3 regions of the Burkholderia pulmonis genome follow, and region 2 is predicted to be linked to each of the others. Evidence: riboswitches for the same ligand, from Rfam matches in the RefSeq annotation. Region 2 holds a riboswitch; each other region holds the start of a gene.
The links. Region 2 has a riboswitch for cobalamin ahead of cobW (cobalamin biosynthesis protein CobW). Riboswitches for the same ligand answer to the same signal wherever they lie in the genome.

Region 1 (9,687 bases), on a different replicon from region 2:
GCTCGGCTACAGCAGCGCAAGCGCGTTCATTGCAATGTTCCGGCAGGTCACCGGCGATGCGCCGCAGCGCTATCTGTCGCTGAAATGACCGTGCGGTGACGCGTAGTCGTCGACGATCGTCATGTCGGCTCTTTGAAGACGGCCCGGCGAACCGCGTCGCGCAGCACGCCGTCGGCGCGCTCCGTCCGGTCCTTCGCCGCGCCGAGATCGGGCGAATGACAATCCAGATCGACCAGTGCGGCATGCGCGTCGTCGCTCGCAATCCACGCACTCGCAATGGTGCGCAGCGCAGCTCGATCGGCCATCAGCAGCCGGCGCACGACCACCCGGCCGATCTCTTCATGCATCGCCCAGCAATCGTCGCTGTCGTCCTCGAGCGACTTCAACAGCCGTTCGAGCGCGTCGTCCGTCGCGTTGCTCACCTTGCCCTCCTCCTCAACGGGATGTCACGCCTACACCGTGAAACGCTCGGCCAGCTCGGCAACCTGCGCACGCGCTCGCGCGTCGCCCCGGCGTCGAGACTTCCGGGCACGTCCGCGATCAGGTTGCCGTCGATCGCGACGGCCGGCACGCAGCGTTCATGCGTCATTGCACCTCGTTGCGCAGCGTCTTCGCGGCGGCGACCATGTTCGTCAGCGCCGGAATCACTTCCGCCCACTGCCGCGTCTTCAGGCCGCAATCCGGGTTCACCCACAGGCGTTCCGCCGGAATCCGTTCGGCCGCCTTCTTCATCAGGCCGACGATGTGATCCTGCGTCGGGATGTTCGGCGAATGGATGTCGTACACGCCCGGCCCGATTTCGTTCGGATACTTGAAGTTGTCGAACGCGTCGAGCAGCTCCATGTCCGAGCGCGACGTCTCGATCGTGATCACGTCCGCATCCATGTCGGCGATCGACGCAATGATGTCGTTGAACTCCGAATAGCACATGTGCGTATGGATCTGCGTATCGTCCTGCACGCCGTTCGCGGTGATGCGGAACGACTCGACCGCCCACTTCAGGTACTCGCCCCACTGCGCGCGGCGCAGCGGCAGCCCTTCGCGCAGCGCCGCCTCGTCGATCTGGATCACGCGCACGCCGGCCTGCTCGAGGTCGAGCACTTCTTCACGGATCGCCAGCGCGAGCTGGTAGCACGACACCGAGCGCGGCTGGTCGTCGCGCACGAACGACCAGTTCAGGATCGTCACCGGGCCCGTCAGCATGCCCTTCATCGGCTTGTTCGTCAGCGACTGCGCATACGTGATCCACTCGACCGTCATCGCCTTCGGGCGGCTGATGTCGCCGAACAGGATCGGCGGCTTCACGCAGCGCGAACCGTACGACTGCACCCAGCCGAACCGGCTGAATGCGTAGCCGTCGAGCTGCTCGCCGAAGTATTCGACCATGTCGTTGCGCTCGGCTTCGCCGTGCACGAGTACGTCGAGTTCGAGCGATTCCTGTTCGCGCACGCTGCGCTCGATCTCGGCCTTCATCGCCGCGCGGTAGCCAGCCTCGTCCAGCACGCCGGCCTTGAACTGGCTGCGGGCCTGGCGGATTTCGGCGGTCTGCGGGAACGACCCGATCGTCGTCGTCGGGAAGGCCGGCAGGTTCAGTCGCGCCGACTGCTTCGACGCACGCTGCGTGTACGGGCTCACGCGGTTGCCGAGCTGGGTGTCGATACGTGCGATCGCGGCCTTCACCGCCGGGTTGTTCACGCGCGGCGAACGGCGGCGCGAGTCGATCGCGGCGGCGTTCGCGGCGAGCGCATCGGCGACCTTGTCGCGGCCTTCGTTCAGCGCGGTCGCAAGCACCTTCAGTTCGTCGAGCTTCTGCAGCGCGAATGCGAGCCACGAGCGGATTTCCGCATCGAGCTTCTCCTCGCTCGCGAGATCGACCGGCACGTGCAGCAGCGAGCACGACGGCGCGATCCACAGGCGCTCGCCCAGCTGCTTCGCGAGCGGCTCGAGCCAGTCGAGCGTCGCGCTCAGGTCCGTCTTCCAGATGTTGCGGCCGTTGATCGCGCCCACCGACAGCACGCGGTCGGCCGGCAGTTCGCGCACCAGCGCGTCGACTTCGTTACGGGCGTGGATCGCATCGACATGCAGGCCGTCGACCGGCAGCGAGGCCGCGAGCGTCAGGTTGTCCTGAAGCTGGCCGAAGTACGTGGCGAGCAGTACCTTGATGCGGCGCGTTTCCAGCGCTGCATACGCGGTGCGGAAGGCCTGGCGCCATTCGGCGTCGAGCTCCGTCACGAGGATCGGCTCGTCGATCTGCATCCATTCGATGCCCTGTGCGGTCAGCGTGTCGAGCAGTGCGCCGTACACCGGCAGCAGCTTCGGCAGCAGCGCGAGGCGATCGGAATCGTCCTTCGTCTTGCCGAGCCACAGGTACGTGACGGGACCAAGGATCACCGGCTTCGCGGCTACGCCCTGCGCCTGCGCTTCGGCCAGTTGCTGCAGCAGGCCCGACGGGTCGAGCGCGAAGTTCGTGTCCGCGTGGAATTCCGGGACGATGTAGTGATAGTTCGTGTCGAACCACTTCGTCATTTCACCGGCCGCGACACCGCCGCAGCATGCGGCGTGCGCTTCCGCCGACTGCGCCGAACGGCCGCGCGCGACGCGGAAATAGTTGTCGAGCGCATCGCCGTGGAAGTCCTGCACGCGCTTCGGCAGGTTGCCGAGCGTGAAGCTCATGTCGAGCACCTGGTCGTAGAACGCGAAGTCGCCGATCGGCGCGAGATCGAGATCACGCTGGTCGTTCCAGTGGCGCTGGCGCAGCTCGGCGCCGAGCGCCTTCAGTTCGTCGCGCGACGATTCGCCCTTCCAGTAGCGCTCGAGACCGAACTTGAGTTCGCGCTTTGCGCCGATGCGCGGAAAACCGAGGTTGTGTGTCGTCACCATGTGGCTGCCGTCCCGAGAGAAATTGGAGATCCGGCAACCATGATAGGGAGTTCAAACCATGAAATGAAATGGCATTATTTCATCCATGCATGAGAGTTGTTCATGCATCTATTGTGCGAGCGGGATCCATGCTGGAACGACTCCGTCTCGTCGTCATTCGTGAGGTCGAGCGCAAGGGTGCGCCGATCGCGGCCGCCAATGCGCTGCACCTCACGCAATCGGCACTCGGCCATACGTCCGGAAAATCGAGCAGCCGTTCGGCACGCCGATCCGGGACCGGGGAAGGCGGTGGCCTGCGGTTCATGCAGGGCGGGCAGCAGCGGCTGAAGCTGGAGAAACGGATGCGGGTCGTGCCGGTCAAGCGGGGAAGGAAAGAGATCGCGAAGCAGATCTCCCTCGGCATCCGCGACGCGGATGCATCGATCGACTATCTGGCCGCGGTCGTCGCGCTGGCGCGCGAAGCGATGTGGAGCGCGCCGCGCATGCTGCGCCGGGCGCGCCCCGTGGCGATGCGCGTCAGGCGGCGCGCATGCCGATGCGTTCGCCGCGCTCGACCCATGCGCCGAACAGCAGGCCGATCGTCGTCCACATGATCACCTGCATGCCGATCGCGGCGGCGCGGAACTTCCACAGCACGACGGCCGGGAACGCGGCCGGCACTTCGTTGATCGACGGCAGCCCGAGCTGCACGGCCGCGATGATCACGACGAACACGAGCCCCGCGACGATCGACGCATTCCATTGGCCGAGCTTCGCCAGCAGGTGGCGGCGCACGTTGACCGAGAACACCATCGTCGCGATCGAGATCGCGATCATCAGGAAGAACAGGCCCGTGCGATAGCCGATCGTGTCCGGGTCGCCCACCGACGGCGGATTGGCCGGGTACTTGATGTTCGGCACGATCACCAGCGCGATGAACGCCGCCAGCGCGAGCCAGGCCGCGAGCGGACGTGCCGGGAGGCGACTGCCTCGCCCGTACGCAAACGCGAAGACCAGCGAGAACAGCCCGCCGAATGCCGCGCCGTAGGTGACGACACCCGTCAGCAGCCCGAGGCCGGCCTGCGTGTGGCGGCTGACCAGTTCGGGCTCCGGTGCGTCGCCTTTGGCGGCATCGAGCTTTTCTTCGAAGGAGATTGCCTGATCGACTTGCGGTTCGCCGACGATTTTCGCGAAACCGAACGTGAGGAGACCTGCGGCGATGCCTGCGAGCATCCCGCGCATGAGCAGCTTTCCGACCATCTTGATCTCCGCGTCAGTGGCAGGGAAAGCCGAGCAGATGGCGGCCGTCGTGAACGAACTCGTGTACGTACATGCCCGGCACGAGCGACGTCGCGCCCTCTTCCGCGCCCACGAAATAAATCGCGAGCAGCAGGATCAGGCCGACGAAGATGGCCCACGGCAACAGTTCACGGACGGGAATGGGCGCCGGTACGACAGCCGGCTTCAGCACTGCTTCGCTCATGGATGCACCTCAGGGGAATCGCGCCCCGACAAATGTTGGATGGGTACGAAGGCAGGTCTGGCTTCCGGGATCATCGATTCCCCGGTTACAGTGGCGCGACCGCGCCGGAATTGCACCGGCTTCCGCGTTTCGTATCGGGCGAATTGTACGCGCGAACGTTCGCGTATTGAAGTGACCACACATGAACGATCGCGTCCCGCTCCGGATCACCCGACAACCGACATGACCCTGCACGCCACGCTGCGCCTGATCGCGCACGCATCGACCCGCGCGATGCGCAGCGGCACGTTTCCCGACGACGATCCGCTCGACACGCACGGGCTCGCCGAAGCCGCCGCGCTGCGCGCCCGATGGGCAGGCGCGCCCGGTTCGCTCGTGCTGTGCAGTCCTGCACGCTGTGCGCAGCAGACCGCCGATGCGCTCGGACTGCACGCCGGCATCGACGACGCGCTGCGCGACATCGATTACGGAACCTGGCGCGGCAAGCGGCTGCACGATCTCGCACGCGATCTGCCCGACGAACTGGCTGCGTGGATCGGCGATCCGACCGCGTCACCGCATCGCGGCGAATCGTTCGAGGCCGCCGCGCACCGCGTCGACGCATGGTTGGGTGCGCTGCCGCGCGGTCGCGACGTCGTTGCGATCACGCATGCGCCGATCGTCCGTGCGGTCATCGCGCACGTGCAGCGGATGGATCCCGGCGCTGCAATGCGTGTCGACGTCGCACCGCTGTCGTGCACGACGTTCGCCGCCTCGCCGGATGGCTGGACGTTGATCATGCCGGACGACGACCGGCGCGACACCGAAGCTTGAGCCGCCGTTGCGCTCACGATGTGAACGGGCGATACGCACCGGCGCTTCACATGCCGCCGGTCACCTTACATTGCTGTAAGACACACCGTTCGTCGTCCCGACTGTCATCAAACTGACTGCTGGCCGCAGCTAGGATCGGACGCGGTTCCCTCACGAGATGCCGTCATGAATCAACCTGCTTCGTCCACCCCGAACAATCCAGGCTCCATCGAACGCACCAAGCAGCTCGGCTATGCCGTCTTCCTGCTGGTGCTCGCGCTCGGCGCCGTCTATATCGCCACCCACCTGATCGACGATCTGTCGCCGGTCCGCGAAGGGGCGCTGTTTCCGTACCTGCTGCTCGGCGCGGCGTTGCTGATCGCGCTCGGCTTCGAATTCGTCAACGGCTTCCACGACACAGCGAATGCGGTCGCCACCGTGATCTATACGCACTCGCTGACGCCGAACGTCGCGGTGATCTGGTCGGGCATGTGGAACTTCCTCGGCGTGATGGTCTCGAGCGGCGCCGTCGCATTCGGCATCCTGCAATTGCTGCCGGTCGAGCTGATCCTGCAGGTCGGCAGCGGCTCGGGCTTCGCGATGGTCTTCGCGCTGCTGATCGCCGCGATCGTGTGGAACCTCGCGACCTGGTATTTCGGGTTGCCGTCGTCGAGCTCGCATACGCTGATCGGGTCGATCATCGGCGTGGGGCTGATGAACCAGCTGATGCACGGGGCATCCGGCACGAGCGGCGTCGACTGGGGCCAGGCGCTCGGCGTCGGCAAATCGCTGCTGTTCTCGCCGATCGTCGGCTTCCTGTGCGCGTCGCTGCTGCTGCTCGTGCTGAAGGCCGTCGTGCGGATTCCGGAGCTGTACAAGGAGCCGCCGAAGGATCAGCCGCCGCCGTTCTGGATTCGCTGCCTGCTGATCCTGACCTGCACGGGCGTGTCGTTCGCGCACGGTTCGAACGACGGGCAAAAAGGGATGGGCCTCATCATGCTGATCCTGATCGGCACGGTGCCGGCTGCGTACGCGCTGAACAAGGCCGTCACGCCGGCCGAATCGCAAACTTTCGTGGCGGTCGCAAACCAGGCAGCCGCGACGTTCGGGAAGTACACGAACGGCGTCGCACCGTCGGCAAACCCGCGCGCCGATGTCGAACACTACGTGCAGCGTCGTGAACTGACGCCCGCCGTGCTGCCGGCCGTGGCGCAACTGTCCACTTCGCTCGCGAACGCGGTCGGCGCGTCGGGCTCGATGGCGGCCGTGCCGCAGCGCGACGTCGACAACGTGCGCAACACGATGTATCTGGTGTCCGAAGCAATTCGCCTGATCGAGAAGTCGGGGCAACCCGCATTCGCCGCCGACGACAAGCTCGCGATCGACAACTATCGCAAGCAGCTCGACCATGCGACCAAGTTCATTCCCACGTGGGTGAAGGTCGCCGTCGCGATTGCGCTGGGCCTCGGCACGATGGTCGGCTGGAAGCGAATCGTCGTGACCGTCGGCGAAAAAATCGGCAAGCAGCATCTGACGTACGGACAGGGCGCATCGGCCGAACTCGTCGCGATGCTGACGATCGGTGCTGCGGACATGTACGGGCTGCCGGTGTCGACGACTCACGTGCTGTCGTCGGGTGTCGCGGGCACGATGGCGGCGAACGGGTCGGGCTTGCAATGGAGCACGGTACGCAGCCTCGTCCTCGCGTGGGTGCTGACGCTGCCGGCATCGATCGCGCTGGCGGCAGGGCTCTACTGGCTGTTCCGGACGCTGGCCTGATCGTGGACGCGCGGGTGGCCGGTGGAAGCCGGTCGCCTGCCGTGGCTGACCGGATCGTCGCCTCTCCTCCCGCTCGCCTCTCCGCCTCTCCGCCTCTCCGCCTCTCCGCCTCGGCACATCGCCACATTCAGTCTGTGGGTACTCCGTCTCCCTCGTTTCCCCATTCCCTCTTCCGAATTGAAGCGCAAGATCTGGAGCGCACCCGCGCACGGACGCCGGTAGACTGGGTTCATCAACTTTCGTCGTGGATTCGACCGTGCTCAACCGCACGGCACCACACCGCAAATGAACCGAGGTACGCCCGTGAACATTGCCGACCTTCAACCTGCCGCCGAGTCGACGGACATCGCGCAACGCGTCGACGCGATCGACTGGCCGACCGTCAATGCCGACCTCGATCGCTACGGATGCGCACGCGTGCCGGGCCTGATATCGGTACGCGAATGCGATGCGCTCGCGTCGCTCTATCCACGGGATGCGCTCTATCGTTCACGCGTCGTGATGGCGCGACACGGCTTTGGCCGCGGCGAATACAAATATTTCGCGTACCCGCTGCCCGCGGTCATCGGCGAATTGCGCGCGACGATCTACCCGCATCTCGCACCGATCGCGAATCGCTGGAACCAGGCACTGGGGATCGACGTCCGCTACCCGAAAGGCCACGGGACCTTTCTCGATCGCTGCCACGCGGCGGGACAGGTGCGACCGACACCACTGATCCTGCAATACGGCCCGGACGACTACAACTGCCTCCATCAGGACCTGTATGGCGAGCACGTGTTTCCGCTGCAGGTCGCGATCCTGCTGTCGGCGCCGGGCCGCGATTTCACCGGAGGAGAGTTCGTGTTGACGGAACAGCGGCCGCGCATGCAGTCGCGTGCGGAAGTCGTGCCGCTGATGCAAGGCGACGCGGTGATCTTCGCCGTGCATGGCCGCCCCGTACAGGGAACGCGCGGCGTCTATCGCGTCAATCTGCGCCACGGTGTGAGCCGGATCCGAAGCGGCCATCGCCACACGGTCGGCATCATCTTTCACGACGCACAGTAGCCGCAACCGAAGCGACCGCGATGCTGTCGTGCCGCCCATCCCGCATCGAGCTTATTCAGGAAAGCTCCGCGCATCATTGCCCGGGGCGCGTCGCGACCGGGCATTGCCGCTCAGCCGATCACTCGCCCACAGCGATAGATGACCGATCGCGCTGATCGTCAGGCCATATCAATGGTCGCGACGGTTCGGAGATTCCGGTGAGCAACGACAAACAGACAAGTTCACCGGCCGCCACGCAACTGCGATCTGCAGTCCGCCCTATCCTCGTGCCGCGCTCGCCCGCAGCCGGTCGCCTGCATCGGAGGCGAGCCGCGCATAGCCCGGCAACGTCAGCAGCGCGAGCACGCCCGCCGCAACGAACGCCCAGCGGAAATCGTCGAGCACGTAGTGCATGCCGGCCGCATCGCCGCGCACGAGTGCCGCGAGCCGCAATGACAATGCACCGAACGCGATCCCCATCCCGATCGTCATCTGCTGCGCAGCGCTCCACAGCGTGCTGGCTGCGCTCGTCTGCTGAGCCGGGATATCCGCATAGGCGAGCGTCGCAAGCGTCGTGAACTGCATCGATCGCGTGAGTCCGTAGACGAATACGACGAGCAGCGTGATCGCCAGCGGCGTCGATGCGGTCAGCCAACCGCACGCGATCGTGAAGAAGCCGACGATCGTCACGTCGACGAGCGCCACGCGCCGGAAACCGTACCGGTCGAGAATCCACGATGTGCCCGCCTTCATTCCGAGGTTGCCGAGCGCGCTTGCGAGCAGCAGCAGACCGGACTGGAACGGCGACAGCCCGAAGCCGATCTGGAACAGCAGCGGCAGCAGGTACGGCACGGCGTTGATCGCCATCCGCGTGATCGAACCGGTGATCACCGTGACCGAGAACGTCGGTATCTTCAGCGTCGTGAAATCGAGGAGCGGATGTGCACTGCGTCGCGCATGCCACCACGCAGCCACGCCGAACAGCACGCTCGCCCCCACCAGGACGCCGGCGCGCGTGAAGTCGACATCCTGCTGCCCGGCGGTCTCGGTGCCGATCAACAGGCACGTCAATGCGCCGCCTGCCAGCACGAAGCCGACCCAGTCGAGCGGCCGCTGCTCGTCGGCCCGCGTATTCCGGACGATCAGCCAGGTACAAACGAGCGCGGCAATGCCGAACGGGACGTTCAGCAGGAAGATCCATCGCCAGGACGCATAGGTCGTGATGAACCCGCCGATCGGCGGCCCGACGACGGGCGCGACGATGCCCGGCCATGTGATCGTCGCGATCGCACGCATCAACTTGGCCTTCTCGGTACTGCGCACGACGATCATCCGCCCGACCGGCACCATCATCGCTCCGCCGACACCCTGCAGCAGCCGCGCGGCCGTGAACGACATCACGCCGTCCGAGAGCCCGCACAGTACCGACGCGCCGGTAAAGACGACGATCGCGCTCGCGAACACCGTGCGCGAACCATAGCGGTCAGCAATCCAGCCGCTGATCGGAATGAACACCGCCAGTGCAAGCATGTAAGCCGTCATCCCGAGACTCAACGCGTTCGGCCCGACGCCGAACGAGCGGGCCATTTGCGGCAGCGCTGTCGCGATCACGGTCGTGTCGAGGTACTCCATGAAGAACGTCGCGGCGACGAGATACGGCAAGAAGTCGGTCGTCCGACCACCTTGGGCAGGGCTGTCAGTCATGAACGATGCAGGAACGGAATGCGGAAGACACCGACCGCCGGCGG
Region 2 (9,687 bases):
CGCCGTGCCCCTGCTCCGGCCAGATGAGCAGCGATGCGCCGTCGATCGGCTCGCCGTGCCACTGCGGGAACGATACGTCGGGCGGACGGGAGAATGCGTGCTGGAGATCGGGGGCATAACGCGCTTCGAAGAGCGGCAAACCTTCGGTCCAGTCGTTGCGGTGAAGCAGCAGATTCCCCAGATTGAGCCGGTATTCGGACCGTCCGGGCTCGAGCGCAGATGCATCGCGATACGCGGCTTCGGCTTCGTCGTAGCGGCCCAGGTCTTTCAACACCAGCCCGAGTGCGTTCAGCGCGACGGAGTCGCCGGGCGCTTGCGCGACGGCGATGCGGATCGCCCGTTCGGCCGCTTCCAGACGGTGCCCGGATCGGAGCAGCAGGCCGAGATTCAGATGTCCGTGGCCGTGGCCGGGCGCCTTCGAAACAGCACGCAGAAACGCCTGTTCGGCGGCGGCGTACCGTCCGCCCGATTGATACAGCACGCCCAGATTGTTGTCGATATCGGCCGATTCGGGCGCCGCCTGCGCGGCCCGGTTCAGGCAAGTCTCGGCAGCGGCGAGGTTGCCGAGCTTCAAATGGCACGCGCCGGCGATGTTCAGCAATTCGCCGTGATCCCCGTGATGCGCCAGAAGCGCGTCCACCGCCTGGATCGCGGTATCGAACCGGCCCTGCGTAAAGTGTTCCCTGACCGGCGCGAGGGTCGCGTCGTCGATCGGGGAAGATTCGGGGCGGGGTTGCATGGATCGCATGATCATCGTCGCGGTCGGGACGGTGCAAACCGCTACGGTTTGACGTGTCGCGCGAGGAACCGGTCGAACTGCGATGCAAATGCCTTGCCGTCGCGCGCGCTGAACGGCGCCGGCCCGCCGGTATCGATGCCCGCGCTGCGCAACTGGTCCATCATCGCGCGCGTCGACAGGCGTTCCTCGATGTTCTCGCGGCTGAACCAGTTGCCGCGCGGGTCGAGCGCATGTGCGCCCTTGTCGAGGACGGCGGCGGCCAGCGGGATGTCGGCGGTGGTCACGAGGTCGCCGGCTTCCACCAGTTCGACGATGCGCGCATCGGCCACGTCGAAGCCGGCCGGCACCTGCACGGCCTTGATGAACGGCGACGGTGGCGTACGCAGAAACTGGTTCGCGACCAGCGTCACGCAGATTTCGGCACGACGCGCGGCACGGAACAGCATGTCCTTGATGACGGCGGGACACGCGTCGGCATCGACCAGTACTTGCATGGCGGTTTTTTTCCAGTGGACAGAAGCACAAGCGGCGATCATAGCGCACCGCCGGCCGGCCATCAGCCGGCGAGATCCGTGCGAAGCGCGTCGGCCATCAGCCACTGCGCTCCCCAGGCGGCGGCGAGCCGCGCGCCCTGCCCAATCCGCACGGCCGCATCGTCGAAATCGACGAACACGACGTGATCGGCTGCCGGGGGCCTGGCCGGCGTCTCGCGCGTGCGTCCGTCGGACAGCACCCACAGCCAGCGCTGCTTGCCGGGCTCGCGCCGCGCATCGCGTGCGAGCAATTGCCCGGCCGCCGCGATGCCGTCCGCGAGCGGCGTGCCGCCGCCACCGTCGACCGGTTCGAGCCAGCGTGCATTCCACCAGCGCGGCACGGCGGGGCCGAAGCGTCGCGCGGCGCCCTGGCCGCCGAAGCAGATCAGCGCGGTCTCGACGCGCTCGCGGGCGGCCTGATCGAAATACGCGACGATCAGCCCCTTCGCGAGCGCGAGCCGCTCGTGCGCCAGCATCGACGCCGAACAATCGAGCACGAAGCAATGCAGCGTACGCGGCGTGCCGGCCCGTTTCCGGAAGCGCAGATGATCGCGATGCAGCAGGCCGCCGCGTTTCGCGGCGAGCGTCGCCGGCCACGCGATGGACGTGCCGTCACGTACCGTGCCCGGCACGTGCGCGGTTGCGCCTGACTGCCATCGAGGACCGCGAACGGCGTTCGCGGCGGCGCCGGCTCGATGGCTCAGCGTTTTTTTAGCGGCAGCGGCACGACGCTTTTCACATCGCGCAGCCCGGCAGGCTCGGGCGGCAGGTAACCCCAGTCGCCCTGCGATGTCGACGCATCGTTTTCAGTGTCGTCCGGCGGGTTATCGGGACGTCGGCGTGCATCCGGCGGTGAACGATCGCCGCGTTCGTCAGGGTGTTGCGTCGATCCGTGCGATGGCGGCATCCCCGCATGGCGCCGGTGTCGCAACACCGCTTCGGCCACCCGTTCGACATGCGATACCGTCACCGCCCCGGCCTGTTCCAGCGCGGCCAGCGCCCGCGCGGCACGCAGCATCACGAGATCGGCCCGCAGCCCGTCGACGGCCGCGTCGATGCACAGCGTGCTGACGCGCGCATGAACCGCATCATCGAAATCCAGCATCCCCAGCCGCGCACGCGCCGCATGAATCCGGTCGCCGAGTTCACGCCGGGCAGACGCATGACGTGCGCGGAATGCGTCCGGATCGAGATCGAACGCGAGGCGCGCCTTCACGATCCGCTCGCGTTGCGCGGCGTCGAAACAGTTCTCGAGTTCAACCATCAGCCCGAAGCGGTCGAGCAACTGCGGGCGCAGCTCGCCCTCCTCGGGATTCATCGTGCCGATCAGCACGAAACGTGCGTCGTGTGCGTGCGACACGCCATCGCGCTCGACGATGTTCACGCCGCTCGCGGCGACGTCGAGCAGCGTATCGACGAGCCCGTCGGCGAGCAGGTTCACTTCGTCGACGTACAGCACACCGAGATGCGCGCGGGCAAGCAGGCCCGGCCGGAAGCGCACGCCGTTTTCGGCGAGCGCATGTGCGAGATCGAGCGTACCCGTCACCTGTTCGTCGCTCGCCGACAAAGGCAGCGTGACGAACTGCCCTTCGGGCAGCAGCTCCGCGAGACCGCGCGCGGCGGTCGATTTCGCCGTGCCGCGCGGCCCGCTGACGAGCACGCCGCCGAGCGACGGGTCGATTGCGGCGAGCAACAGCGCCTGCTGCAGCGCGTCCTGTGCGACGAGCGCCGCGAACGGAAAAACCGCGCGTGCGCGGTGCATCGTCGGATCGGTCATCGCCGTCCCCCTTCCTGGAGTTGTTCGCTCGCGAGCCAGACCGCCTCGATCCGCTCGCGATAGTCGCCCGGCTGCTGCCACAGGCCGCGCTGCATCGCCTCGACGAAGCGTTCGCAGATACCGTGCAGCGCCTTCGGGTTGTGCCGTTCGAGGAACGCGCGGGTGGCGTCGTCGAACAGGTACGCGTCGACGACGAGCGCGTACTGGTGGTCGGACAGCACGCGCGCGGTCGCGTCATAGCCGTACAGGTAGTCGACGGTGGCCGCCATCTCGGCCGCGCCCTTGTAGCCGTGGCGCTTCACGCCGTCGAGCCATTTCGGGTTGACGACGCGCGAGCGGATCACGCGCGCGATTTCCTCGCGCAGCGTGCGCATCTTCGGCGCGACCGGGTTCGCATGGTCGCCGTGGTAGATGCTCGGCTGCTGTCCGGACAGGTGCCGCACGGCCGTCGTCATCCCGCCCTGGAACTGGTAGTAGTCGTTCGAATCGAGGATGTCGTGCTCGCGGCTGTCCTGGTTCTGCACGACGACGTCGATTGTCGCCAGCCGCTCGCCGAATACATCGGCTGCCGCGTCGCCCGCACTGTTCTGCGCATACGCATGGCCGCCCCACTGGCGGTACGCGTCGGCAAGATCGGCGTCGGTCTGCCAGCGGCGCTGGTCGATCAGGTCCTGCAGGCCCGCGCCGTAGCTGCCCGGCCGCGCGCCGAACACGCGCCAGCCGGCGCGGCGCCGCGCTTCGTCGGGCGCCATGCCCTGCGCGATCCATTTCGCGCGTTCGTGCTCGATGCGCGCGCGGACCGGGTTCAGTTCCTCGGGCTCGTCGAGCGCGGCGACGGCCTGCACGGCTGCGTCGAACAGGTGCATCAGGTTCGGGAACGCGTCGCGGAAGAAGCCCGACACACGCAGCGTCACGTCGATGCGCGGCCGGTCGAAGATCTCGATCGGCAGGATCTCGAAGTCGGTCACGCGGTGGCTGCCGTGCGCCCATTTCGGCCGCACGCCGAGCAGCGCAAACGCCTGCGCGATGTCGTCGCCGCCGGTGCGCATCGTCGCCGTGCCCCATACCGACAGGCCGATCGCGCGCGGATAGTCGCCGTGATCCTGCAGATGACGCTCGATCAGTTGCTGCGCGGATTTCAGGCCGAGCGACCACGCGGCCTGGGTCGGCACCGCGCGCGTGTCGACCGAGTAGAAATTGCGGCCGGTCGGCAGGACGTCGGGACGGCCGCGCGACGGCGAGCCGCTCGGCCCCGGCGGCACGAAACGGCCGTCGAGCCCGCGCAGCAGCTGGCGCATTTCCTCGCCGCCACACGCGTCGAGCGCGGGCAGCAGCGTTTCGCGGACACGTTCGATTACCGCGAGCGTATTCGACCATTCGCCGGGCGGCGTCACGTCGACTCCGTTGTTGCACAGCCCGTCCAGCCATTGCTGCGCGAGCCGTTCGAGCCGCTCGCGCGTATCGCCCGCATGGCGCCAGGGCGATGCGTCGAGCGCCTGCAGGATCGCCGGTCGCGGGCCGGTCCACGGCGCGGCCCAGTCGGCCGCGAGCGGATCGAAGTCGTCGCCGAGCGCGAGATCGCGCGCCAGCGCGCCGATCAGCCCGGCCCGCGCGCCCTTGCCGTCGCCGACCGGAAAGCGTGCGAGCGCGAGCAGCGTATCGCGGCGCTGGCGATCGGCCGGCGACAGGCCGAACACGTGCAGCCCGTCTCGGATCTGCGCTTCCTTCAGTTCGCACAGCCACGCGTCGACGCGCGTGAGCAGCGCGTCCTCATCGCCGCTATCGCGCGGCGGCGACACGCTCAGTTCGTCATGCAGGCGATGCTCGGCGATCGTCGCGAGGATCGTCTTGCGCAGCAGCTTCGCGCGCCGCGCATCGACCATCAGCGCTTCGTAGTATTCGTCGACCTGCCGTTCGAGATCCTGCAGCGGGCCGTAGTTTTCCGCGCGCGTGAGCGGCGGCATCAGGTGATCGACGATCACGGCCTGCGCGCGACGCTTCGCCTGGCTGCCTTCGCCCGGATCGTTGACGATGAACGGATACAGGTGCGGCAGCGGGCCGAGCGTCAGGTCTGGCCAGCATGCGTCGGACAGCGCGACGCTCTTGCCCGGCAGCCATTCGAGATTGCCGTGCTTGCCGAGATGGATGACCGCGTCGATGCGGTACGCATCGCGCAGCCAGAAATAGAACGCGAGATACGCATGCGGCGGCACGAGATCCGCATCGTGGTAGCTCGCGTAGTCGTTTTCGCCGCGCGAGCGCGACGGCTGGATGCCGACGAACACGTTGCCCGCGCGCCAGCCGGCGATCGTGAAGCGCCCTTGCCGCAGCGTCGGATCGGCTTCGGGCGGGCCCCAGCGTTCGTTCAATGCGTCGCGCACGGCTGCCGGCAATCGCGCGAAACGCGCGACGTAGTCGGCCAGCGGGAAGCTCTGGAACGCGGGGCGCAACGCGTGCACGGCCGCGTCGTTGGTCACGCCTTCGATGAGCCGCGCGATCAGCGCATCGCCGTCGGGCGGCAGGTCGGCCAGCGCGTAGCCCGCATCGCGCAGCGCCGCGAGCACGCGCAGCGCGGATGCCGGCGTGTCGAGCCCCACGCCGTTGCCGATCCGCCCTTCGCTTTGCGGATAGTTCGCGAGAATCAGCGCGACGCGCTTGTCGGCGTTGTCGAGCGTGCGCAGCCGGCACCAGCCGCGTGCGAGGGCCGCGACGAACGCGATCCGCTCGGCGTCCGGCTGGTAGCGCACGACGTCGACCTCTGTATGCGGGCAGCGATACGCGAGCCCCTTGAAGCTCACCGCACGCGTGACGATGCGGCCGTCGACTTCCGGCAGCGCGATGTGCATCGCGATGTCGCGTGCATGCAGGCCCTGATTGTCGGCCACCCACGCGTCGCGATTGCCGCCGGACAGGATCACCTGCAGCACCGGCGCATCGCCGGCGAGCACGTCGTGTTCGGGGCTGTCGATCGAGCCGGCCGCGAATGCGGTCGTGTTCAGCACGAGTGCCACGCCATGGGTATCGCAGAGCTGCGTGATGACCTCGCGGCTCACCGCGTCCTTCAGCGACGTCACCGCGATCGGCAGCGGATTCAGCCCCTGCTCGACCAGCGCGTCGGCCAGCGCGTCGAACACGGCCGTGTTCGCGGCCTGCCAGTGCGCGCGATAGAACAGGATCGCGACGACGGGCGCGCCGGGCGTCCAGCGCGGCCGCCAGTCGTCGACGCTCGCGCGGTCGCGCGCCGGGTGATACAGCGCGGCGGCCGGCAGCGGGCGCGGCAACTCGGGTTCGTCGCCGAACCCGAGCGTATTCCATGCGATGCTGCGCAGCAGCGCGTCGGCGTTGTGCACGCCGCCTTCGCGCAGGTAGCGCCACCACAGCCGGCACAGGTCCGGCGTGACCGTGCTCTTCGCGACGAGGTTCGGGTCTTCCTGCAGGTCGCCCGAGAACATCGCGAGCTGCTGCCCGCGTTTCGACGCGAGCGACACGGCCTGCTCGATCCCGTACGGCCAGTAGGCTTCGCCGCCGAGGTGATCGATCACGACCGTCTTCGCGTGGCGCAGCACGTCGTCGACGTAGAAATCGACCGACGCCGGCTGGCGCAGGAACGTGACGTTCGCGAGCCGCACGCTCGGGAATCCGGCCGGCAGATGCGGCACGACGCTCGCGAGCAGCGACAGCGTCGTGTCGGCCGAACTCAGGATCACGATGTCGGCCGGCTGCTGGTCGATCCGGACGACGCCCTGCGTATCGTCGACGAAGCCGCCCGGCGTGGTGCGCAGCAGATGCATCGCGCGTTACGCCTGTTGCGGCTCGGCCGCGCACGCGGCGTCGAACGCGCGTTGCAGCGCGGCCGCGTCGAGATCCTCGCCGATCAGCACGAAGCGGCTCGCACGCGTTTCGCCGTCCTGCCAGCGCCGGTCGAAATAGCTGTCGAAGCGGCGGCCGACACCCTGGATCACGAGCCGCATCGGCGCGCCGGGCAGCGCGGCGAAGCCTTTCGCGCGATAGATCGTGTGCGTCTCGACGACGCGCTGCAGCGCGGCGATCGTCGCTTCGCGCGTGCTGGCATCGCCCGACACGACCACCGAGTCGAAATCGTCGTGATGGTGGTCGTGATCGCCGTCATCGGCCGAGCCGTGATGGTCGTGACGCAGGTGGATCGTGTCTTCCGATGCCGATTCGAGGCCGAGCAGCATCGCGAGGTCGAGCTCGCCGCGCGTCGCGCGCACGATCTTCACCTGCGGCGGGATCTCGTCGCGGATCGCGGTTTCGATCTGCGCAAACTCCGCGTCGCCGACGAGATCGGCCTTGTTCACGATCACCAGATCGGCGGACGACAACTGATCGGCGAACAGCTCGTGCAGCGGCGATTCGTGGTCGAGGTTCGGATCGGCGCGGCGCTGCGCGTCGACGGCCTGCGGGTTTTCCGCGAACTGGCCGCTCGCGGCGGCCGGCCCGTCGACGACGGTCACGACCGCGTCGACCGTGAAGCTGTTGCGGATCGTCGGCCAGTTGAACGCCTGCACGAGCGGCTTCGGCAGCGCGAGGCCCGACGTCTCGATCAGCACGTGGTCGATGTCCGCGCGGCGCTCGACGAGCGCTTCCATCACCGGATAGAACTCCTCCTGCACGGTGCAGCACAGGCAGCCGTTCGCGAGTTCGTACAACTGGCCCGATGCTTCGCCCTGCGCGCCGTCGGCGTCCTCGCAGCCGATGCCGCAGCCCTTGAGGATTTCGCCATCGATGCCGAGTTCGCCGAATTCGTTGACGATCACCGCGATGCGGCGGCCTTCGGCGTGCTGCAGGATGTGGCGCATCAGCGTCGTCTTGCCGCTGCCGAGAAAGCCCGTGACGATCGTGACGGGAAGCTTGCGTAGGGTCATGGTAGGTCCGGTGTCGAAGAGGGAATCAGGACGGGATCGTCGCGTCGGTGGCGGCGTGGCAATGCATCGGGTGACGCGCAGGAAGATCGCCACGCAATCCGGACGGACAGCCGCACGACGGGCGGAACAACGGATCGGACATGGTGCTTCCTTGCGAACGGTCGACATCATGAATGCCAACACGGCTGCCGCCGGCCCTGCCCGCACCGCCTGCCGTTCGCCGGGCCGGCCCGGCGCATGCGCGCGGGGGCAGATCGGCGGAGGAAGCGTCGAACACCGGGCGTCGGGCCTGCTGCGGCCGTGGACGATGCGCCGCCTCCCCGCGGCGCTGAACCCCAACGTTTAGGCCGGTATCCGGGCTGACGAACACGCCGCTTCGCCTTCCCGGATGCGCGCGGCATCCAGTGGCGGTCGTCCGCATGCGTGCGGCATGCGGCGAAGCGGCGCTGCATCGCACTGTGCGCGATGCGTTCGCTTACCGTTGCGGGGGCAGCACAGGTTGGCTCGACTGCGGCGCAGGCAGGCTCCCTGTTTCCCGTTTAACTGCGCGCGCCGGAGCGGCGCGCGCGAGCACCAAAACGCGTGCGAGTGTAGGCGGCGGTGCGGGGAGCGTCAAGGCGGAACGGGCCGTCGGGCCGCATTCTGCACCGCTGCCGGGCCACGCCGGAGGCCGTGCGCGGCGGTTCGCACGGGCAAACCGCTGTGCTATCGTATGTGCCGCGTTCGGTGCTCGCATGCGCATTCCGTGCATGCAGTTAAACGGGAAACAGGAGGCGGACGACCGCCCGGCCTGTGCTGTCCCCGCAACGGTACGCCGCCCGCGCAACGCGCTTCCCCGCGCCTGCGCCCAGGTCGCCCGCGATGCCACTGCCCGTCAGCCGGGCGGGAAGGCTGCGGCCTGGCAAGCGGCCAGCCCGGATACCGGCCGACGCAAGGGGCGAGCCCGACGCTCGCCGAACGCCCGATCCGCGGGGGACGGATGGGGTGCGCATTCCGCCCGCGTTCGCGCGGGCTTCGCCCGATCCGTCATGTACTGCCTGCCCGCCGGCCGCCGCTGTGCCGCCCGCCTTCCCCTTTCCACTGTTTCGACGCGGTGCGAACCGTGCCGCGCGCAATGAGCCGCGCGTGGCTCATCGGCGCCGGCCCCGGCGACGCCGACCTGCTGACGCTCAGGGCCGTGCGTGCGATCGGCGCGGCGGACGTGCTGCTCGTCGACGATCTCGTGAACCCCGACGTGCTGCACCATGCGCGCGCCGACGCGCAGATCGAGCACGTCGGCAAGCGCGGCGGCCACGCGTCGACGCCGCAGGAGGCGATCGTCGCCGCGATGTTCGCGCACTTGCGTGCGGGCCGCAGCGTCGCACGGCTCAAGGGCGGCGATCCGTTCGTGTTCGGCCGCGGCGGCGAGGAACTGGCCGCACTCGGCGCAGCAGGTTTTCCGGTCGAGATCGTAAACGGCATCACCGCGGGCATCGCCGCGCCGGCCGCGCTCGGCATCCCGGTCACGCAGCGCGGCGACGCGCAGGGCGTGATCTTCGTCACGGGCCACGGCGCCGGTGTCGACGAGCCCGACTGGCGCGCACTCGCGGCGACGCGCATGACGATCGTGATCTACATGGGCATCCGCCGGCTCGATACGATCGTCGCCGCACTGCGTGATGGCGGCCTGCCGGGCGATACGCCGTGCGCGGCGATCGAGAATGCGACGCGTCCCGAACAGCGGCACGTGCTTGCGACGCTCGATACCGTCGT
Region 3 (9,687 bases), 980 kb from region 2:
GCGCTCGGCGTCGCGCTGTTCGTGCGCACCAAGCGCTCGGTGGCGCTGACGACGGTCGGCGCGGCGTTGTTGCCCGACGTGCGCCGCCTGCTGGAGTCGGCAGACGCGCTGCCGCCGCTGGCGCGACGGCTCGCGCGCGGCGAGGCCGGTTCGCTGTCGCTCGCGTTCGTGTCGACGGCCGATTACGGGCTGCTGCCGTCGTTGCTGCGGGCGTTCGGCGCGCGCTATCCGCAGGTGCGCCTGCAGCTGGCGGAGGCGACGAGCGACGTGCAGATCGACGAGCTCGTCGCCGGGCGCATCGACGCGGGGCTCGTCATTCCGCCCGTGCCGCCGCGCCATGCGGCCGGGCTGTCGTACCTGCCCGTCGTGCGCGAGCCGCTGGTCGTCGCGATGCCGGCCTCGGCGTCCGACGGGCCCGAGGACGCGCCCGTGCATCTCGCCGAGGTCGCCGCATTGCCGCTCGTGATCTTTCCGCGTCGTTTGGCGCCCGGCTTTTATGACATCATTACGGGCTGCTACGGCGCAGCGGGGGAAACCCCGCACATCGGCCAGGAGGCGATCCAGATGCAGACGATCGTCAGCCTCGTGTCGGCCGGCATGGGCGTTGCACTGGTGCCGCAATCGCTGCGTAACCTGCGGCGCACCGGCGTGGTCTACCGGCCGCTCGCCGGTCACGCGCCGGTCGTCGAGACGGGGCTGGTGTGGCGCACGGGCGACGTGAGCCCCGTGCTCGCCGGCTTCATCGACGTCGTGCGCGCGCAGGGTCTTGCCGCATGACGTGAACGATGGTGCGCGCGTACCGTCCAACGCGCGGTGCTGCGCACGTGCGGCGGCCGTACCGTATTCGAAAACTTCTTCGCTAACCCATGATCATTCACCCGAATTTCGACCCCGTTGCGATCCATCTCGGGCCGCTGGCCGTGCGCTGGTACGGCCTCATGTATCTCGTCGGCTTCATCGCGGCGATCGTCGTCGGCCGGATCCGCCTGAAACTGCCGCACGTCGCGGCGCAGGGCTGGACCGCGAAGGACATCGACGACATGATGTTCTACGGCGTGCTAGGCACCGTGCTCGGCGGCCGGCTCGGCTACGTGCTGTTCTACAAGGCCGATTTCTACTTCTCGCATCCGCTCGACGTGTTCAAGGTGTGGGAAGGCGGCATGTCGTTTCACGGCGGCTTCCTCGGCGTGACGCTCGCGATGGTGCTGTTCGCGTGGCAACGCAAGCGGCACTGGCTGCAGGTCACCGATTTCGTCGCGCCGATGGTGCCGACGGGGCTCGCGGCCGGGCGGCTCGGCAACTTCATCAACGGCGAGCTGTGGGGCCGCGTGACCGATCCGACGTCACCGTGGGCGATGATGTTCCCGGGCGCGATGCGCGACGATGCGGCATGGCTGCCGAAACATCCGGAGCTCGTCGAGAAGTGGCATCTCGCCGACGTGTTCATGCAATACCAGATGCTGCCGCGCCATCCTTCGCAGCTCTATGAAATTGCGCTCGAAGGTATCGCGCTGTTCTTCGCGCTGTTCTTCTTCTCGCGCAAGTCGCGGCCGATGGGTGCCGTGTCGGCGCTGTTCCTGATCGGCTATGGCCTCGCACGCTTCACGGTCGAGTTCGCACGCGAACCCGATGACTTCCTCGGCCTGCTTGCGCTCGGCCTGTCGATGGGCCAGTGGCTGTCGCTGCCGATGATCCTCGCGGGTATCGCGCTGATGGTCTGGGCGTATCGCCGCCGCGCGGCGAATGCGGCTGCGTGACGCGGTATCGATGTACGCGCGACCCGCGCGTGCATCGCCCATTCGGATGCAGATGAAAAAAACGCCGGCCCTCGGGCCGGCGTTTTTCGTTTCTGACAAGCTGCGCGACGCGCGTTACTTCATCTGCACCGAGCCGTTGACGGTGACCGACACGGTGGCCTTGCCGCCTTCGACCGCGATCGGCGCGCTCATCTTCGCGCTGTCCATCGGTGCCGCGGCCATCGCCATCATGCGCGTGTACGGCTGCACGTTGCGGCCGCTGCCGACATTCACGTCGCGGATCGTGTAGCTGCTGTAGCCGAATGCCTTGGCCGCTTCATCCGCGCGTGAGCGGAACGACTTGATCGCTTCGGTCGTGAGCTTCTGTTCGGCCGTGCGCTGTGCTTCAGGCGACAGCGAGAACTCGACGTTCGCGACCTGCATCAGGTTCGACAACTGGCCTGCCAGCTTCGACGCCGCGGCGAAATCGCGCGATTCGAGCGCCACCTCGGTACGGCCGCGCCATGCGGAGATCTTCCCGTCGCGATCGGTGCTCGGATACACGGAGAACGCGCCCGTGTGTGCGGTGACGCCCGATACGCCCTTCGCCTGCGACAGGGCCGCGTCGGCGCGCTGGTTCAATTGCGCCGTCAGGCTGCCCGGATCCTTGGCCTGCTGCTCGTAGAACAGCGTGATGTGGATGATGTCCTGCGGCACGTCTGCACTGGCCTGCGACGAAAGCGACAGCACGCCGGCCGGCTCCGGAAAATGCGGATTCGCCGTCTGTGCGTGCGCGGCGGGCGACGCGAGCGTCAGCGCGACGGGAACGGCGGCGGCGAGGGCGAGCGACAGCGCGAGTGCGGATTTCTTGGTCATTGTTGGACTCCTTGTGCGAGGGCGTGCACGCGGATCACGCGTGCACGACGCGGGCGTACCGCGCGACAAAAAAACGACAGCCGGCCCGATCGGCCGACAGCGGTTGCTTAGGCTGCGCGAAAGTGCCGCGAGTTCCGTCGCGGCGGTACAGGCTGACCAGATTTGACCTTTGGCGCACGCCTACTTCATCAGCTTTTCGGTGATGAACCGCCATTCGGCGCGTGTGACGGGCGTGATCGACAGCCGGTTGCCGCGCGCGAGCACGCGCATGTCGGCGAGTTCGTCGTGGTCGCGCAGCGCGGCGAGCGGCACGAGCGGCGACTTCTTCACGTAACGCACGTCGACGAGCAGCCAGCGCGGCGCTTCCTGCGTCGATTTCGGGTCGTAATAGGGGCTTTTCGGATCGAACTGCGTGGGATCGGGGTAGGGCGTCGACGACACTTCGGCGAGGCCCGCGATGCCCGGCTCGGGGCAGCTCGAGTGATAGAACAGCACGCCGTCGCCGATCTTCATCGTGTCGCGCATGAAATTGCGCGCCTGATAGTTGCGCACGCCGGTCCACGGCAGCGAGCGCTGCGGGGCGTTGGCGAGATCGTCGATGCTTGCTTCGTCCGGTTCGGACTTCATCAGCCAGTATTGCATGGATCGTGATCGACGCAGAAAGAGGCTGCTACAAAAGAAAACGGCATCGGGATTCGCCCGATGCCGTTGGATAGGCCCCCGCCTTGGCCGCTAGGCCGGCATCCTGAACCTGGGGTTCAGAATTGGTCGCAGTTAGCAGCACTTCGGGTACATCAGACAGAGTGACGCGCGCGCCCGTGCTACAAATTTCCGCAACCGTGCACATGGCATTGGTTCAAGGAATATATGACCTTGGCGAACCAGGCAGGGAAGCTGACTGAACTGTGATTCTTCGATGCGCCAATTTGACCACCGTTGATCGCCGAGATCAAGGGGAATCGACGCATCGATTAAAACGTTACTGCGTCTCGTGCTGTGCGAGCACCGCGCCGAGCTGTTCGTTCATCTGATGCATTGTACGACGGATTTCCTCCGCCGGAAATGCTTCACCGTGTCGCACGCTCGTTTGCAGCCGCAGCAATTCCGATGCGAGCGACAGCGCCGCCATCACCGCAATGCGATCGGTGCCGCGCACCGAGCTGTTCGAGCGGATTTTCGACATTTCGGCGTCGACGCGCGCGACTGCCTCGAGCAGCGCCGCTTCGGTCTCGGCCGAACAGGCGAGCCGATAGGGCTGACCGAGGATCGAGACTTCGATCTGCTTGGTGCTCATGCATGTTCTCCGTGGCTGGCCGCGTCATCGCCATCCGCACGCGCCTGCGCATCCAGCAGGTCGAGCTGGTTGTCGGCTTGCTCCGCGCTTTTCGAGCGCGGCAGCTTTTCGAGAATCGCGTTCAGTTTCACCTGAGCGTCGTCGATCTTTGCCGACAGCGTGTCACGCTCGGCCGCGAGCGCATTGCGTTCGTCGCGCAGTTCCGCGAGTTCCGCGCGGACCGTGTCCGCTTCCGCGCGCAATTGCGCGACCTGCTCCTCGAGCGCGAGCCGTTCCGAGTGATAGCGCTTGTTCAGCGAAATCAGACGGCCAATATTTTGAGATAAGGTTTCGAGTTCGTTGAGCATTTGCTGCGTCCTCTAAAGACCCAGCATTTTAGCGCGGAATAACGCGCAAACCGACATCTGTAACGTTTCCAGTCGTAACTGCCCTGCTTCTTGCCGTGAATCGGTGCTTCATGCGCGGGTTCGGGCGCTTCCTTGACGCTTGTGCGACCGGCTCCTAAACTGGCGCCGCCTCGGTGCTCGCGCGTGGCACGCGCGGTTAAACGGGAAGCAGGGCGCACGCTCCGGGAGCGTGTCAACCTGCGCTGCCCCCGCAACGGTAAGCGGCCGCGTTCGTTGACGCAGGCCGGCTCGGGCGCGTTTTGCGTGCAGCTGTCGCACGCGGGCGCGGGCCACTGCGCGTGAAACGCGCGGGAAGGCGAGCCGGACCGCCGCCAGCCCGGATACCGGCCGAGACGGGAAGCCCGCACGGGCTTCGTGACGCGCGGCCTGCGGGGAAGCGGGGCGCGCAATGCTTGACGGAATGTTCTTCGATGCCGACCCCAATCATCCGCCAGGCGCCGATGTCGCGCCCGGCCGGCTACCGCCAGCGGACGCGCCGCGCGTCATGCGCACGGCTGCGCGCGGCATGAGCGCCGCACGCGCCACCGCGATCTGGGCCGCGCTGGCTACCGTCGTCGCGTTGCTGTTCGTCGCGTCGCTGTCGATCGGCAGCGTGCCGATGTCGCCGTGGCAGGCGCTCGCGTCGCTCGTGCCGCATGGCGGCGATGCGCTGTTCGCCGATATCGTCCGGACGCTGCGCCTGCCGCGCGCGCTCGCGGGTTTCGCGTGCGGCGCGCTGCTCGCGCTGGCCGGTGCGCTGCTACAGGTGCTGCTGCGCAATCCGCTCGCGGAGCCGTACGTGCTCGGCGTGTCCGGCGGTGCAGCCGGCTTCGCGTTCGTGGCGATGATCGCGGGCGGTGCGTGGTGGCTCGTCGACGCGTCGGCGTTCGCCGGTTCGCTCGTCTCGGTCGCGCTCGTGCTCGGTCTTGCACGCCGCGAGCTGTGGCGCGGCGATTCGCGCGATGCGTCGCCGCGGCTGCTGCTCACGGGCGTCGTGATCGCGGCGGGGTGGGGCGCACTCGTCACGCTGCTGTTGTCGCTCGCGCCCGATGCGCGGTTGCGCGGCATCATCTTCTGGCTGACGGGCGACCTGAACGGCGTGACGGCGCCGTGGTTCGCGTGGGGCGCGCTGTTGCTGGCCGCATGCGTCGCGCTGCCGGCCGCGCCGCAGCTGAACGTGCTGTTGCGCGGCGACGCGACCGCGCTCGCGCTCGGCGTGCCGGTCGCGCGCCTGCGCGTGCGGATCTATCTCGTCGCGTCGCTGGCCGCGGCGGCCGCAGTGACGACCGCCGGCACGATCGGTTTCGTCGGCCTCGTCGTGCCGCATGCGCTGCGGCTTGCGTTCGGCAACGACCAGCGGATGTTGTTGCCGGCCGCGATGCTCGCGGGCGGCGGTGGCGTGATGGCGGCCGACCTGCTCGCCCGTACCGCGATCGCGCCCGCGCAATTGCCGGTCGGCGTGATGACCGCGTTGATCGGCGTACCGGTGTTCCTGTGGATGTTGCTGAGGAGGCCGATGCGATGACGGACAACGCGTTGCATGCCGCTGCCGGCGACATGCGTTACATGGCTGCCGCTCTGACGCTGAAGGCCGGCGCACGCACGCTGCTCGACCGCTTCACGCAGGCGTTCCGCCCCGGCGAGATCTGGTGTGTCGCGGGGCCGAACGGCGCGGGCAAGACGACATTGCTCGCGACGCTCGCGGGGCTGCAGCCGCCGGCCGGCGGACAGGTCGAGATCGACGGCCGGCCGCTAGCCGCATGGCGGCCCGAGCAACTCGCGCAGCGTCGCGCACTGATGCCGCAGCAATTGCACGACGCGTTCAGCGCGACCGTGTTTGACACGGTGCTGCTCAACCGCTTTCCGTATCTTGGCGGCTGGGGCTGGGAGCGTGACGGCGACCGTGAGGCCGTGCGCGATGCGCTCGCGACGTTCGATCTGGCCGCGCTCGCGTCGCGCGACGTGCTGTCGCTGTCGGGCGGCGAGCGGCAGCGCGTCGCGCTGGCCGCGACGCTGTGCCAGGATGCGCCGCTGATGCTGCTCGACGAACCGCTCGCGCATCTCGACCTGCATCACCAGATCGATTGCCTGACCGCGCTGGCCGCATGGCTCGACGGGGGCCCGCGCACGGTGCTGTTCTCGTGCCACGACCTGAATCTCGCGCGGCGTTTCGCGACGCATGCGTTGCTGCTCGATGGCCGCGGCCACGCATGGGCCGGCCCCGTGCACGACGTGCTGACGCCCGAGCGTGCAAGCGATGCGTTCGGCTATCCGCTCGTGCTGATTCGCGAGAACGGCCGCGATGCGCTGCTGCCGGCGTGGCCTGCGCGACAATGACTTTTCCTTTCCCGATTCTTCCGATGCGCGGTGCATGCCGCGCGAACGACACGGCTTCTCGATGACGACTCCGACCCACTTCCCGCCCGCGATCGCGCCGCTCGACGACGCGCTGCGTAAGCGCCTGCAGCATGTGATCGACCACAAGACCAAGCCGCCCGGCAGCCTCGGCCAGCTCGAGGCGGTCGCGCTGCAGATCGGCCTGATCCAGTGCACCGAGCGGCCGGTCGTGCAGCGTCCCGTGACGATCGTGTTCGCCGGCGACCACGGGATCGCGGCCGAGGGCGTCAGTCCTTATCCGCAAGCGGTGACCGCGCAGATGGTCGCGAATTTCCTGGCCGGCGGCGCGGCGATCAACGCGTTCTCGGGCGTCGCGCAGAGCACGCTCGAGATCGTCGATGCGGGCGTCGCGTCGCCGCTGCCCGTGTCGGACCGGCTGGTGTCGCTGTCGGTCGCGCGCGGCACGCGCAACTTCGCGGCGGAGCCGGCGATGACGCGCGACGAGGCAATGACGGCGCTGGCCGCCGGCGCGGCGCGCGTGCGCCTGCACGCATCGCTCGGCACGAACGTGATCGGCTTCGGCGAGATGGGGATCGCGAACACGTCGTCGGCCGCGTGCCTGATGAGCCGTCTGCTCGACGTGCCGATCGACGCATGCGTCGGCCGCGGCACGGGCCTCGACGACCAGGGGCTTGCGCACAAGCGCGCAGTGCTCGGCCGTGCGCTCGTCAGGCATTCGCACGCGGTTGCGCCGCTCGACGTGCTCGCGACGTTCGGCGGCTTCGAGATCGCGATGATGACGGGCGCGTACCTCGCGGCCGCGAGCGAGCGGATGACGATCCTGGTCGACGGCTTCATCGCGACGGCCGCGCTGCTCGTCGCCGAACGCATCGCCCCCGGCGTGCGCGACTACTGCGTGTTCTCGCATACGTCGCACGAGGCCGGGCACCGGCGCATGCTCGAGCATTTCGGCGCGAAGCCGCTGCTCGCGCTCGACCTGCGGCTCGGCGAAGGTACGGGCGCGGCGCTCGCGCTGCCGCTCGTGCGCGCGGCGGCGGCCTTCCTCAGCGAGATGGCGAGCTTCGAGTCCGCCGGCGTCGACAATCGTGACGCCTGATCGCGCGCGCGGCGTGCGGGCCGAACTGCGTTACTTCTTCGTCGCGCTCGGCTATTTCACGCGCGTGCCGGTGCCGCGTTCGATCGGCTATGCGGCCGGCGATCTCGACCAGGCCGCGCGATATTTCCCGCTCGTCGGCGCATGCGTCGGCGCGTGGGGTGCGCTGGTCTATCTGGTGGCGCTGCGCGCGCTGCCGGTGTCGATCGCGGTCGGGCTGTCGATGGCCGCGACGCTGCTCGCGACCGGCGCCTTCCACGAAGACGGCCTGGCCGACAGTTGCGATGCGTTCGGCGGCGGCTATACGCGCGACGACGTGCTGCGCATCATGCACGATTCGCGGATCGGCACGTTCGGCGCGGTCGCGCTCGTGATCTCGCTGGGCGTGAAATGGCAGGCGCTTGCGTCGATGCTGCCGTTGCGTGCCGCATGGACGATGATCGCCGCGCATGCGGCGAGCCGCGCGACCGCCGTGAGCCTGCTGATGACGCTCGACTACGTGCGGCCCGAAGGCAAGGCGAAACCGGTCGCGCAACGGATGGGCGCGCGCTCGGCATGCGTCGCGGCGGTATTCGGATTGCCCTGGCTGTTCTGGCCGGACTGGCGCATGGGCGTTGCCGCATGCGTCGCGCTCGTCCTCGTGCGCGCGTGGGCGGCCCGCTATTTCGTGAAGCGGATCGGCGGTTATACGGGCGACTGTCTTGGCTTCGCGCAGCAGCTGAGCGAACTGGCGATCTATCTCGTGGTGCTCGGATGGACGTCGTCCTGATCCGTCACCCGGCCGTCGGTGTCGAGCCAGGCGTATGCTACGGCCGCAGCGACGTGCCGCTCGCCGCGCCGGCCGACGCCGGCGCGCAGGCGGTGCGCGCGCATCTGTCGGATCTCGGCGCGCCGCTGCCTGAACAACTGTGGACGAGCCCGCTGACGCGCTGCGCGTCGGTTGCCGAACGGCTGGCGCGGGCATTCGACGTGCCGCTGCAGTGCGATGCCGACTGGCAGGAGATGGATTTCGGTGCGTGGGAAATGCAGCGTTGGGACGACATCGACCGCGCGGCACTCGACGCATGGGCGGCCGACCTGATGCATGCGTGCGTACACGGTGGCGAAAGCGTCGCGCGGTTCGTCGCACGTGTGGCACGGCGGGCCGATGCGATGGCACAGATCGACGGGTCGCAATGGGTCGTCACGCACGCGGGCGTGATCCGTGCATTCGCATCGCATGCGTTGCGTGTGCCGCTCGATACGCTGCTGTCGCGGCCGGTGCCGACCGGCGGTGTCGTCTGGCTGCGTGCGGATGCCGCGACGCGAGTGTGGGAAGTCGTGCGCTGGGACGCATAGGCGCAACGGCGTCCGCATGTGAACGACGCGGCGTGCGGTCAGCGGCATCCGATGCATCGGATGCGCCACGCACCGGTGCGCGACGCGCGCACCAGTCGCCGAAAATCAGTGCGCCGGCCGCCGCGTACGCGCGGCATCGAGATCCTCGCACAGCGCAGCTGCGCCTTGCGCGATCCGCGGCGATGGCCGCGTCAGCAGATCGCCGTCGATCGCGAACAGGTTGTTGCGCGCCACGGCCGTCAGCGCGGGCCATGCGCGCCAGCGGGCAAGGCTCGGCAGCGCGTCGTTCGAACGGGTCGCGCCGGCGCTCGTCGTCACGATCGCCTCCGGATTTGCCGCGAGCACGGCTTCGTCGGTGACGGTCGGCACGAGCGGCTTGAGCGATGCGAACACGTTACGGCCGCCGCACAGTTCGATCACGTCGTTGATCAGGTGTGCGCCGTTGAGCGTCATCAGCGGCCGGTCCCAGACCTGGAAGAACATCGTGACGGGCGGGCGTGCCGCATAGCGTGCGCGCAGCGCCGCGATGTCGCGCGTGTAGGCGTCCGCGGCCGCATCGGCCGCCGGTTGCGTGCCGAGCAGCGTGCCGAGCCGGCGCAGCGACGA

Region 1: it holds a riboswitch for cobalamin, as region 2 does, so the genes downstream of both, AC5LXK_RS18560 (CbtB domain-containing protein) here and cobW (cobalamin biosynthesis protein CobW) in region 2, are expected to answer to the same signal.
Region 3: it holds a riboswitch for cobalamin, as region 2 does, so the genes downstream of both, AC5LXK_RS13170 (FecCD family ABC transporter permease) here and cobW (cobalamin biosynthesis protein CobW) in region 2, are expected to answer to the same signal.

The regions. Positions count from the first base shown of each region.
Region 1 covers NZ_OZ480187.1:376,867-386,553, reverse strand. The annotation lists gene AC5LXK_RS18585 (AraC family transcriptional regulator) at 1-88, shown strand, start outside; gene AC5LXK_RS18580 (hypothetical protein) at 120-422, opposite strand; gene metE (5-methyltetrahydropteroyltriglutamate--homocysteine S-methyltransferase) at 586-2,880, opposite strand; gene AC5LXK_RS18570 (hypothetical protein) at 3,009-3,473, shown strand; gene AC5LXK_RS18565 (CbtA family protein) at 3,397-4,119, opposite strand; gene AC5LXK_RS18560 (CbtB domain-containing protein) at 4,133-4,342, opposite strand; cobalamin riboswitch at 4,376-4,514, opposite strand; gene AC5LXK_RS18555 (histidine phosphatase family protein) at 4,565-5,155, shown strand; gene AC5LXK_RS18550 (inorganic phosphate transporter) at 5,321-6,913, shown strand; gene AC5LXK_RS18545 (2OG-Fe(II) oxygenase) at 7,199-7,960, shown strand; gene AC5LXK_RS18540 (DHA2 family efflux MFS transporter permease subunit) at 8,219-9,643, opposite strand.
Region 2 covers NZ_OZ480186.1:1,862,967-1,872,653, reverse strand. The annotation lists gene AC5LXK_RS08665 (tetratricopeptide repeat protein) at 1-754, opposite strand, end outside; gene AC5LXK_RS08660 (YaiI/YqxD family protein) at 781-1,233, opposite strand; gene AC5LXK_RS08655 (vWA domain-containing protein) at 1,296-1,904, opposite strand; gene AC5LXK_RS08650 (magnesium chelatase ATPase subunit I) at 1,973-3,049, opposite strand; gene cobN (cobaltochelatase subunit CobN) at 3,046-6,840, opposite strand; gene cobW (cobalamin biosynthesis protein CobW) at 6,847-7,935, opposite strand; cobalamin riboswitch at 8,264-8,528, opposite strand; cobalamin riboswitch at 8,642-8,879, shown strand; gene cobA (uroporphyrinogen-III C-methyltransferase) at 9,050-9,687, shown strand, end outside.
Region 3 covers NZ_OZ480186.1:2,840,766-2,850,452, reverse strand. The annotation lists gene AC5LXK_RS13205 (LysR substrate-binding domain-containing protein) at 1-777, shown strand, start outside; gene lgt (prolipoprotein diacylglyceryl transferase) at 867-1,757, shown strand; gene AC5LXK_RS13195 (SIMPL domain-containing protein) at 1,872-2,612, opposite strand; gene AC5LXK_RS13190 (EVE domain-containing protein) at 2,793-3,254, opposite strand; RNA gene ssrS (6S RNA) at 3,326-3,507, opposite strand; gene AC5LXK_RS13180 (cell division protein ZapA) at 3,592-3,906, opposite strand; gene AC5LXK_RS13175 (ATPase) at 3,903-4,253, opposite strand; cobalamin riboswitch at 4,408-4,659, shown strand; gene AC5LXK_RS13170 (FecCD family ABC transporter permease) at 4,819-5,817, shown strand; gene AC5LXK_RS13165 (ABC transporter ATP-binding protein) at 5,814-6,629, shown strand; gene cobT (nicotinate-nucleotide--dimethylbenzimidazole phosphoribosyltransferase) at 6,691-7,746, shown strand; gene AC5LXK_RS13155 (adenosylcobinamide-GDP ribazoletransferase) at 7,736-8,512, shown strand; gene cobC (alpha-ribazole phosphatase) at 8,497-9,081, shown strand; gene AC5LXK_RS13145 (cobalamin-binding protein) at 9,187-9,687, opposite strand, start outside.